Regions from separate parts of the Micromonospora sp. AB353 genome, predicted to be linked through region 2. Evidence: riboswitches for the same ligand, from Rfam matches in the RefSeq annotation. Region 2 holds a riboswitch; the other holds the start of a gene.

Region 1 (5,092 bases), on a different contig from region 2:
CCCTTCTCGTGTGGGCCTTCGTCGGATCGCGCGGGGTGGGTGCCTGTCACACGGGTGGCCGCCTCCTGGAAGGCGCTGCCCAGCGTGGTGGCAGTTTCGGTGGGGTCGTTGGCGCGCATGACGGCTCCCAGGACTGCTACTCCTGTTGCGCCCGCCTCAACGCAGGCCGCTACCTGAGCTGCCGTTTCGATGCCGCCGAGGGCGAGCACCGGGACCGGGCTGGCTTTCACCAGCTCGCTCAATCCGTCAGGTCGCAACGCCGGGCCGTAGCCGGGCTTCGTCCTCGTCTCGTAGACCGGGGACACTGTCGCGTAGCGCTCGGTGGTGAGCCGGGCCAGTTCGGCGGTGTCGTGGCAGGAGCGGCCGACGAGTCCGACGGCGGGCGGCGGGTACGGGCCGGCGGCGGGCAGGTGCACCGCGTCCCCGTCGAGCGGATCGGGTCCGGCCACGATCAGCGTGCCGCCCGCCTCGGCGAGGATCGCGCGCAGGTCGGCGGCGAGCGCGAGGCGTTCGGCGCGCGGCAGATCCTTCTCCCGCAGCACCACCCACCGCACTCCCCCACCCACGGCCCCCGCCACGACGTCGACGAGCGCCCCCCGAGCGACCCGCCGATCGGTGAACACCACGACCCCACTCGGCCCGCCCTGGATCTTGGTACGCGGCCGCCCGTCCAGGGGCGCCTCCGTACCAAGATCCGCAACGCGTAGGGCGGTCACAGGTCGGGCCGTCCGTCGTCGGGGGTGGACGGCAAGGCGTGGAAGCGGCGGGTGATGCGGCCCGCGCCGTACGCCAGGCGGCCGGCCTCGACCGCGTACCGCATGGCCGTGGCCATCGCCACCGGGTCGGCGGCCCGGGTCACGGCGCTCGCCAGCAGCACCGCGTCGCAGCCCAACTCCATCGCCAGCGCCGCATCCGAGGCGGTGCCGATGCCCGCGTCCAGCACCACCGGCACGTCCACCGCCGCCCGGATCAGCCGGATGTGGTGCGGGTTGCCGATGCCCAGCCCGGAACCGATCGGCGACCCGGCCGGCATCACCGCCGCGCAGCCCACGTCGGCCAGCCGCCGGGCCAGCACCGGATCATCAGAGGTGTACGGCAGCACGGTGAACCCGTCGGCCACCAGTTCCTCGGCGGCGCGCAGCAGCTCCACCCCGTCGGGCAGGAGCGTGCGCTCGTCGCCGATCACCTCCAGCTTCACCCAGTCGGTGTCGAACGCCTCCCGGGCCAGGTGCGCCGTCTTCACCGCCTCCACGGCGGTACGGCAGCCGGCCGTGTTCGGCAGCAGCCGTACGTCGCACCGCTCCACCAGATCGAGCAGGCCGCCCGACCCGCCGGGCGTGGTGTCCACCCGGCGCAGCGCCACCGTCACCAGCTCGGTGCCGGAGGCCCGGATCGCCTGCTCCAGCACGTGCAGGTTCGCCGCGCCACCGGTGCCGAGGATGAGCCGCGAGCCGAACGTGACCCCACCGATCTCCAGTGTGGACATGCCGTTCACCCGCCCTGGGTGGCGCTGAGCACCTCGACCCGGTCGCCGTCGCGCAGGACGCTCGCCGACCAGCCGCCGCGCGGCACCACCTCGCCGTTCACCGCCACCGCGAGCCCGCGCTCCCGGTCCGTGACGGTGCGGACCACCTCGGCGACGGTGACACCCTCGGGCAGCGTCCGGCCGGTGCCGTTGACGATCAGTTCCACGTGTGCTCCTTCCCGAAGCGGTCCGGGGTGAAGGGGGCGAGCGCGGGATCCGGCTCGCCGGTGACGATCAGCTCGGTGACCAGGTCGGCGGTGACCGGGGTGAGAACGATGCCGTGCCGGTGGTGCCCGGTCGCCGCGAGCACGCCCGGCTGCCCGGGCAGCGGCCCGATGATCGGCGCGTTGTCGGGCGTACCGGGGCGCAGCCCGGCGACTGCTTCCACCAGCTCGTACTCGACGAGTTCCGGCACCAGCTCGGCGGCGGCGCGCAGCAGTGTCAGCACGCCACCGGCGGTGACAGCGGTGTCCGCGCGCTCCTCCACAGTCGCCCCGACCACTACCTCACCGCTGTCCCGGGGCACCAGGTAGACCGACTCGCTGTCCGCGTACCCCCGGATCACGTGCCGGAAGCCCGGCGGACCGCCACCCGGCGCGCGCAGCCGCAGCACCTGGCCCTTGACCGGGCGGACCGGCAGGCCGGTCAGCGCCGCCGCGCCGCAGCCCGCCGCGACCACAGTGAACCTCGCGTCCACCTCGGACAGCGCGCCGACGCGGGCCGGGCGCAGCTCCACTCCCACGCGTTCCGCAGCGGTGCGCAACGCGGTGACCAGCCGCCGCGGGTCGACCTGGTGGTCGCCGGGGGCGACAGCGCCGCCGCGCACGCGCGGCGACAGCGCCGGTTCGCGGTCGCGCAGCTCCGACGGGCGCAGCGACGTGATCGGCAGTCCCAGACCCCGTTGGTACGACCACAGCCGCCCCGCCTCGGCCAGGTCGTCGGCGGTGAGCCCGACGACGAGCGTGCCCTCGGTGCGGTAGCCGAGGTCGACGCCGCTCGCCCCGGTCAGCTCGGCCGCGAAGCCGGGCCAGCGTGCGGCGGACTCGACGAGCAGGGCGGTCAGCTCGTGCTCACCGAAGTACGCCTCGGCGACCGGCGACAGCATCCCGGCGGCCACCGACGAGGCGCCCGACCCGGGCCGGTCGTCGTGCACCACCACACGCAGTCCGCGCTGCGCACATCGCCACGCGATCGCCCACCCGATCGGCCCGCCCCCCACCACCGCCACATCGGTAAGGAAGGGCCCCCTATTAACGCCTCCGGTAGAGGAAGGGCCCCCTTTTAACACGTCAGGGCCCGCAGCAGCTCAGCCGTGGCGTGCGCGGGATCGGCGGCCAGGCTGAGCGCGCCGACCACCGCCACCCCGTACGCCCCGGCCGCCCGCAACGCCGGCACGCTCGCGGCGGTCACCCCGCCGATCGCGATCACCGGCACGGTCACCGCCTCGGCGACCGCCCGCACCCCGTCAGGGCCGATCGGATCCGGCAGGCCGGGCTTGGTGGTGGTGGCGTGGCACGGGCCCACGCCCAGGTAGCTCGCGCCCGCGTCCACCGCCGCGCGGGCGCCGGCCGGCTCGCGGGCGGTCGCGCCGAGCACGGCGTCCGGGCCGAGTACCCGGCGGGCGGCGGCGACCGGCAGGTCGTCCGCGCCGACGTGGCCCCCGGCGGCGTCCACCGCGAGCGCTACGTGCAGCCGGTCGTTGACCAGGCACTGTGCGCCGTACGGCCGGCACGCCTCGGTCACCCGGCACGCCAGCTCGTACGCCTCCCGGTCAGTGGCGTCGTCCTCCACGCGCACCTGCACGACGAGGTCGGCGCCCGCCACGGGCAGGGCGGCACGCAGCACGGCGAGCGGGTCACGCCCCGGCCGGGTGTCGGTGATGAGATGCAGTCGTCCCAGGGACAGCACGGCAACGCTCCTCCCTGCGCCGGCATTACCCGGATCAGGTTCGACGGTCGGGGGCTCCCAGCCCCCCTCTCAGCCCGGTCCGCACCGGGCTCCCGTGGGTCACTTGCGGCCTACCGTACGACGCCTCCCGCCCGTACGGAAGCCCGGGTGAGGTTTTTCCCAGGAACCGTTCACATGGCGTACCGGGACAGCGGGTGACCGTCCCATCACGACACGCTGCCCGAATGTCCGTTCCCGCCCGCGTTCCGCGCCGCCTGGCGGTCCTGCCGTTCCGGGGCAGCAGTGCCGTCTCCGATGGGCTGCTCACCTGGACGATGCTGCGCGGGCCGACGTGGATCCGCCTGCTGCCGGACGTGTACGTGCACCGGGACGGATACCGCGCCGGCGACCACGGGATGTGGTGCGAGGCGGTGTCGTTGCGCCTGCCGCCGGATGCCGTGCTTGCCGGGCGCAGCGCCGCCTGGTTGTTCGGCGTGGACGTACTCACCCGCGACGCGCCGGTGACCGTGGTGCTGCCGACTGCTGCTCGACTGCGCCCCCATCCGCGGTTGCGCGTGGTCCGGTCACCGCTGGCGGCGCGGGACCGCACCCTCGTCGGCGGGCTGCCGGTCACCACCCCGCTGCGCACCGCGTTCGACCTGGGCCGCCACGGCAGCCGCGTCGAGGCGCTCGTCGCCGTCGACGCGCTACTTCACCGCCGGCTGGTACGGCTACCGGGTCTGCGCGACTTCGCAGCGGCCCGAGCCGGGTGGCCAGGTCTGTCGCTGCTGCGGGAGGTGCTGGCGCTGGCCGAGCCGCTGAGCGAGTCCCCGATGGAGACACGGATGCGACTGCTCCTGCTCGACGCCGGCCTCGGCCCGCTCACCGCTCAGCACGAGGTACGCGCCGGCGGACGTTTCGTGGCCCGGGTGGACCTGGCCTGGCCGGCGCTCCGCCTCGCGGTCGAGTACGACGGCGACCACCACCGCGAACGGGCGCACTTCCGGCGGGACGTGGGGCGCCTGAACGCGCTCCGCGCGGCCGGGTGGGTCGTGCTCCGGTTCACCGCCGACGACGTGCTACGCCGCCCCGACGCCACAGTCGCCCTGGTCCGCCAGGCCCTGGCAGAACGTCGCGCCACCGCAGCAGACCACTGATCCGCGCCCGCACGCCACCAGCCTCGCCCCGGCCCGCCGGTTCGCCACCTGCCACCCGCCACCCGCCGTGCCGCCCGGTTCGCCACCCGCCACCCGCCGTGCCGCCCGGTTCGCCACCCGCCACCCGCCGTGCCGCCCGGTTCGCCACCCGCCACCCGCCGTGCCGCCCGGTTCGCCACCTGCCAGGGGTCGCCCGGTACACCACGGGCGTCAGAAGACCACCCGCAGACACCCATGGCGTTCCACTCGCGACTGGATCTGCCGACGAGTGGAACGTCATGGGTGTCTCAAGGCCCTCTTGACACCCATACCGTTCCACTCAGAGGCAGCGCTGACGATGGGTGGAACGCCATGGGTGCCTCCGCGCGCGGGCGGCCACGGTGGGCGCACGCCCGCCGCGTGGGGCAAGCCCCGTCGCTCGCACGCCGACGAGTGGACGCACCTGCGACGCGCGGGCGCACCGAACACGGGCGCACCGAACACGGGCGCACCGAACACGGGCAGACCGAACACGCGGACGGAG
Region 2 (5,092 bases):
CGGTAGCCGGTGCCGTCGGCGGTGGGCTCGGCGGTGGTGGCGAGCCGGGCCGGGTCGGAGCCGACGTCCGGCTCGGTGAGCAGGAACGCGGAGACCTCACCGGCCGCGAGCCGGGGCAGGAACCGTTCCTTCTGCTCGGGTGTGCCGAACATCTTCAGCGGCTGCGGCACGCCGATCGACTGGTGCGCGGAGAGCAGCGCGCTGACCGCCGGGTTCACCGAGCCGACGAGCATCAGCGCCCGGCAGTAGTGCAGGTTGCTCAGCCCGAGCCCGCCGTACTTCCGGTCGATCTTCATGCCGAACGTGCCGAGCCCGGCCAGGCCGTGGAACACCTCGTCGGGGATACGCGCGTCCCGCTCGATCGCCTCACCGTCCACCTCGGACGTGAGATACGCGCGCAGCGAGCCGAGGAACTCGTCAGCGCGGGCCACCTCGGCCGGGTCGGGGCGGGGCCACGGGTCGATCAGGTCGAGCCGGAACCGGCCGAGGAACAGTTCCTTGCCGAAGCTGGGCCGGTCCCAGGCCGACTCGCGGGCCGCCTCGGCGACCTGGCGGGCCTCCTTCTCGGACACCTGGCCCGCCTCGGCGGGCAGCGGCCCCGCGCCGTCTGGTGACTCGGGCCGGCTGTTCTGTGTCGTGGTCACGGCTGCCTCCTCGTCGGTCCGGCTGCGTCGACGCGTGCGACGAAAACGACGCTACCCCCGGGTGTTACCCAGGGGTAGCGTTGCGTGCACGTCCGATTTGGCGGACCGTCAGTCGGTCAGCGACTGCGGGCTGTCGTCCTCGTCGTCGATGTCGTCCTCACCCCAGTTGCGCCGGCTGAACGGCAGGATCGCCCAGAAGGTCAGGAACCAGAGGCCGGTGAGCGCGCTGAGCAGGAACGCGATCGGCCGGTCCAGCACGAAGTCGGTGATCAGCAGGACCGAGCTGACCATCGCGATCAGCATGAAGAACAGGCCGCCGGTGGCCATCCGGTGGGCGAACCGGACCAGTTCCGGCTTGCGTCCCTGCCGGAACAACGCCCGGTGGAACGCGACCGGGGAAATGATCATCGCGGTGGCCGCGGCGGCGGACAGCAGCGCCACGATGTAGATGTCGCGCTGGAACTCCGTGGTCCGGTCGAACCCGGCGCTGAACGGCAGCGTCAGCAGAAAGGCGAAGAGGATCTGCACGCCGGTCTGCGCGACCCGCAGTTCCTGCAACAGGTCGGCGAAGTTGCGCTGCCAGCGCTGCTTCTCGGATTCCTTCGACACTCGCGGACCTCCCCGGGAGACGGCACAGCCGGCGGGTGAACGCCCACCGGCAGGACCGCCTGTGCCCCGTACGGGTGATCACGAAACCGGTTCAGGAACCGCGGCGGATCCGGCCCGCGTACCGTGCCTCCAGCTCGGCGTTGTGCTCGTCGCCGCCGGTGATGTTCGCGGACAGGTAGACCGGCGGGCGCTGCCCCGCCGCGACCAGCCGGGCCACCACCTCGGTGACGATCTGCTGCGCGAGCAGCGCCGCGGTGATCGAGGAGACCGCGCCGACCGCGCCGCCACCCGGCAGCGGCAGCGTGGCGTCGCCGTACGGGGCTCCGTTGTCCAGCACCACGTCGGCGAAGTCGGCGAGCTTGCGGCCGGACGGGTGCCGCGAGGTCATCCGGGCCGAGTGCTGCGCCGAAGTGATCGCCACCAGGCCGTGCCCGCGTTCCTTCACGATGGACGCGAACTCGACCATCGCGCCGTTCACGCCCGAGTTCGAGGCCAGCACGAACACGTCCTGCGGCCGGATGGGTGCCAGCTCGTAGAGGCGGTGCGCCACCGCCGGATCGCGTTCCAGCTTCGGGCCGAGCACGTCGGCCGGATCGCCGCCGATCAGCACCAGGTCCCGCAGCGCGATCCGGTTGGTGGGCACCAGCCCGCCGGCCCGCCCGGCGATCTCCATGGCCAGCGCCTCGGAGTGCCCGGTGCCGAACGCGTGCACCACACCGTCGGCGCGCAGCGCCGCCGCGATCAGGTCGGCCGCGTCGGCCACGTTGCGCCGCTGCGCGGCGGCCACCCGGGCGATCGTCTCGGTCACCACCGCCAGGTACGCCTCGGCGCTCACCGTCATGCCTCCTCCGTTCCTGCGCACCGGGCGAGGATCGCCTCGGCCAGCGGGCCGGGCGCCTCGTCCGGGATCCAGTGGCTGACCCCGGACAGCTCCAGGAACCGGTAGTCACCGGTGACGTGCGCGGCGCACGCCTGCGCCGCCGTCCGGCCGATCGCCACGTCCTTGTCGCTCCACACGAACGTCGTCGGCACCCCGACCGGGGTGACCGCCTTCATGTCCGCACCGGTCATCGCGCGATACCAGTTCAGCGCCGCCGTCAACGCGCCCGGCTCACGCATCGGCTCGGCGTAGCGCGCCACCGTACCGGCGTCGCCCACGCCGCTCAGCAGCTTGCGCAGCGTGGCGCCGTTCCACGCCAGTAGCACCTTCTCCGCCGTACCGGGCTTGCGGAACAACGCGATGTACGCGGACTTGACCTTCTGCCGGGGGTCGGTGGCGAGCGCGTGGCCCATCGCGGCCGGGTGCGGCACCGACACCGCGGTCAGCGTCCGCACCCGCTCCGGGTGCGCCGCCGCGAGGCCCCACGCCACGATCGCGCCCCAGTCGTGGCCGACCACGTGGGCGCGAGTCACCCCGAGCGCGTCGAGCACCGCCGCCGCGTCGGCCACCAGCTCCGGAATCCGGTACGCCCCGACGTCGGCCGGGCGCGCGCCGGGCGAGTAGCCGCGCTGGTCGAGCGCGTACGTGCGCAGCCCGGCGGCGTGCAGCGCGGGCGTGACCGCATCCCACTCGCCGGAGTGCTGCGGGAAGCCGTGCAGCAGCAGGACCGGGTCACCGTCCTCGGGGCCACCGGCGCGTACCTCGAACGTCAGTCCCCGCGCATCCACCAGCATGATCGCCACCATACCGACACTCGCCCTGCTGGGCCCCGGGCCGTGGTCGGTGCTAGCGTCTGCGACGAGACAACTTCACATCCGACAGGGGAGCGCACAGCGCTGAGAGTGCGGGCCGGTGCCCGCAGACCCTCGAACCTGATCTGGGTAATGCCAGCGCAGGGAGTTCGGTCGACCTCCAGCCGCGTCGCCGTCCGGTGACCACCGGGCGCGGCGTGCGTCTTCTCCTGGTTCACCTCGACGAACTGGGAGCCAACCGTGAACCGTACCGACAGCAACCGCTGGCGTACCGTCGACATCGTCGTCGCCTCGGTCATCGCCGTCGCCTTCGGCGTCGTGTTCCAGCTCTGGAACATCCTCTGGAAGGGCAGCGACGGACCGTTCGCCTTCTTCGCCCCGCTCCAGTCGGTCATGTACGGCGTCTGGCTCATCCCGGCCGTGCTGAGCGCGCTCATCGTCCGCAAGCCGGGAGCGGCACTGCTCACCGAGACGGTCGCCTCGGCGGTGTCGGTGCTGCTCGGCTCCCCCTACGGTGCGATGGCGATCCTCCAGGGCGCGGTGCAGGGCCTGGGCGTCGAGGCGGTCTTCGCGGCCACCCGGTACCGCCTCTACCGGCCGCTCACGGCGGCGCTCGCCGGTGCGTGCGGCGGCCTCTTCGCCACGCTGTTCGACGCCCTCTACTGGTACCCCGGCACGAGCTGGACGACGTTCCGGCTGCCGTACATCGCGTTCGGTGTGCTCAGTTGCCTGCTGGTGGCCGGCCTGGGCGCGGTGGCCCTCACGCGCGCGCTGGCGAACACCGGCGTCCTGGACCGCTTCCCCGCCGGCCGCGACCGCGCCCTGGTCTGACGCCCTCCATCGTGTTGATCATGAAGTTGGCGGCCGTTTCGGCACCCGTCATCGCCGTCAACCTCATGATCGACGGAGAAGAGGGGGTGGGTGGGCGGTGAGCGCTGTGGTGCTGCGGGGGTTCGGGTGGCGGCACGGGGGACGGAAACGCTGGGCTCTGCGCGGGGTGGATCTGCGGGTGGAGAGCGGCGAGCGGGTGCTGCTGCTCGGGCCCTCCGGGGCCGGGAAGAGCACGTTGCTGGCGGCGCTGGCCGGGCTGCTGCCGGAGGATTCCGGCGAGCAGGAGGGCACCGTCGAGATCGACGGGCTGGACCCGCGCAAGGCCCGCGAGCGCGTCGGCATCGTCTTCCAGGATCCGGAGACCCAGCTCGTCATGGCCCGCTCCGGTGACGACGTGGCGTTCGGGCTGGAGAACCGGGGCGTACCCGCCGGGGAGATCTGGCCCCGCGTCGACGAGGCGCTGCGCCGGGTCGGCTTCCCGTACGACAGGGACCGCCCCACCGCCGCGCTCAGCGGTGGCGAGCAGCAGCGGCTCGCGCTGGCCGGCACGCTCGCGCTGCGCCCCGGGCTGCTGCTGCTCGACGAGCCCACCGCCAACCTCGACCCGGCCGGTGCCACCCTGATCCGCCGGGCCGTCGCGAACGCGCTCGACCGGGACACCACGATGGTCCTGGTCGAGCACCGGGTCACCGAGGCGCTGCCGCTGGTCGACCGCGTCGTGGTGCTGGAACCCGGCGGCGGGGTCCGCGCCGACGGGCCACCCGACGCGGTGTTCGCCGCGCACGGCGACGCGCTGGCCGGCGCCGGGGTCTGGGTACCCGGCCACGTCGCGCCGCCCCGGCACGCCACCACGCCGCCCGGCGACGCGCTGCTCACCGCGGAGCGGCTCGGCCTGCCACCCCGGCTGAACCCCACCGATCTTCGGGTACGCGCCGGCGAGGCGCTCGCCGTCCTCGGCCCCAACGGGGCCGGCAAGTCCACACTGGCGCTGCTCCTGGGCGGCCTGCTGAAACCCGGCACGGGCACCGTCACCGCGTCGGCGGAACTCGCCGGGCGGGACGCGCGCACTCCCCCGCACCGCTGGCGGGCACCCGCGCTGGTACGCCGGATCGGTTCGGTCTTCCAGGACCCGGAGCACCAGTTCGTCACCGCCACGGTGCGCGACGAGCTGGCGCTCGGCCCGCGCCGCACCGGCCGGCCCGAGCCGGCGGTCACCGCCACCGTCGACGAGCTGCTGCACCGGTTGCGACTGGACCGGCTGGCCGGCGCCAACCCGTACACCCTCTCGGGTGGGGAGGCGCGGCGGCTGAGCGTGG

What was found. A riboswitch is a leader RNA that binds a small molecule or an ion and turns the genes downstream of it on or off. The one in region 2 is predicted to bind thiamine pyrophosphate.
Region 1: another riboswitch for thiamine pyrophosphate. It lies ahead of thiE (thiamine phosphate synthase); the one in region 2 lies ahead of ACPCK6_RS26300 (ECF transporter S component).

What each region holds. Positions count from the first base shown of each region.
Region 1 covers NZ_JBMVFV010000041.1:38,253-43,344, reverse strand. The annotation lists gene ACPCK6_RS18115 (thiamine phosphate synthase) at 1-650, opposite strand, end outside; gene ACPCK6_RS18110 (thiazole synthase) at 713-1,486, opposite strand; gene thiS (sulfur carrier protein ThiS) at 1,492-1,692, opposite strand; gene thiO (glycine oxidase ThiO) at 1,683-2,813, opposite strand; gene thiE (thiamine phosphate synthase) at 2,807-3,433, opposite strand; TPP riboswitch at 3,428-3,539, opposite strand; gene ACPCK6_RS18090 (DUF559 domain-containing protein) at 3,658-4,569, shown strand.
Region 2 covers NZ_JBMVFV010000096.1:6,687-11,778, reverse strand. The annotation lists gene ACPCK6_RS26320 (acyl-CoA dehydrogenase family protein) at 1-644, opposite strand, end outside; gene ACPCK6_RS26315 (DUF6328 family protein) at 753-1,253, opposite strand; gene ACPCK6_RS26310 (sugar isomerase domain-containing protein) at 1,345-2,094, opposite strand; gene ACPCK6_RS26305 (alpha/beta fold hydrolase) at 2,091-2,927, opposite strand; TPP riboswitch at 3,004-3,110, shown strand; gene ACPCK6_RS26300 (ECF transporter S component) at 3,186-3,776, shown strand; gene ACPCK6_RS26295 (ABC transporter ATP-binding protein) at 3,874-5,092, shown strand, end outside.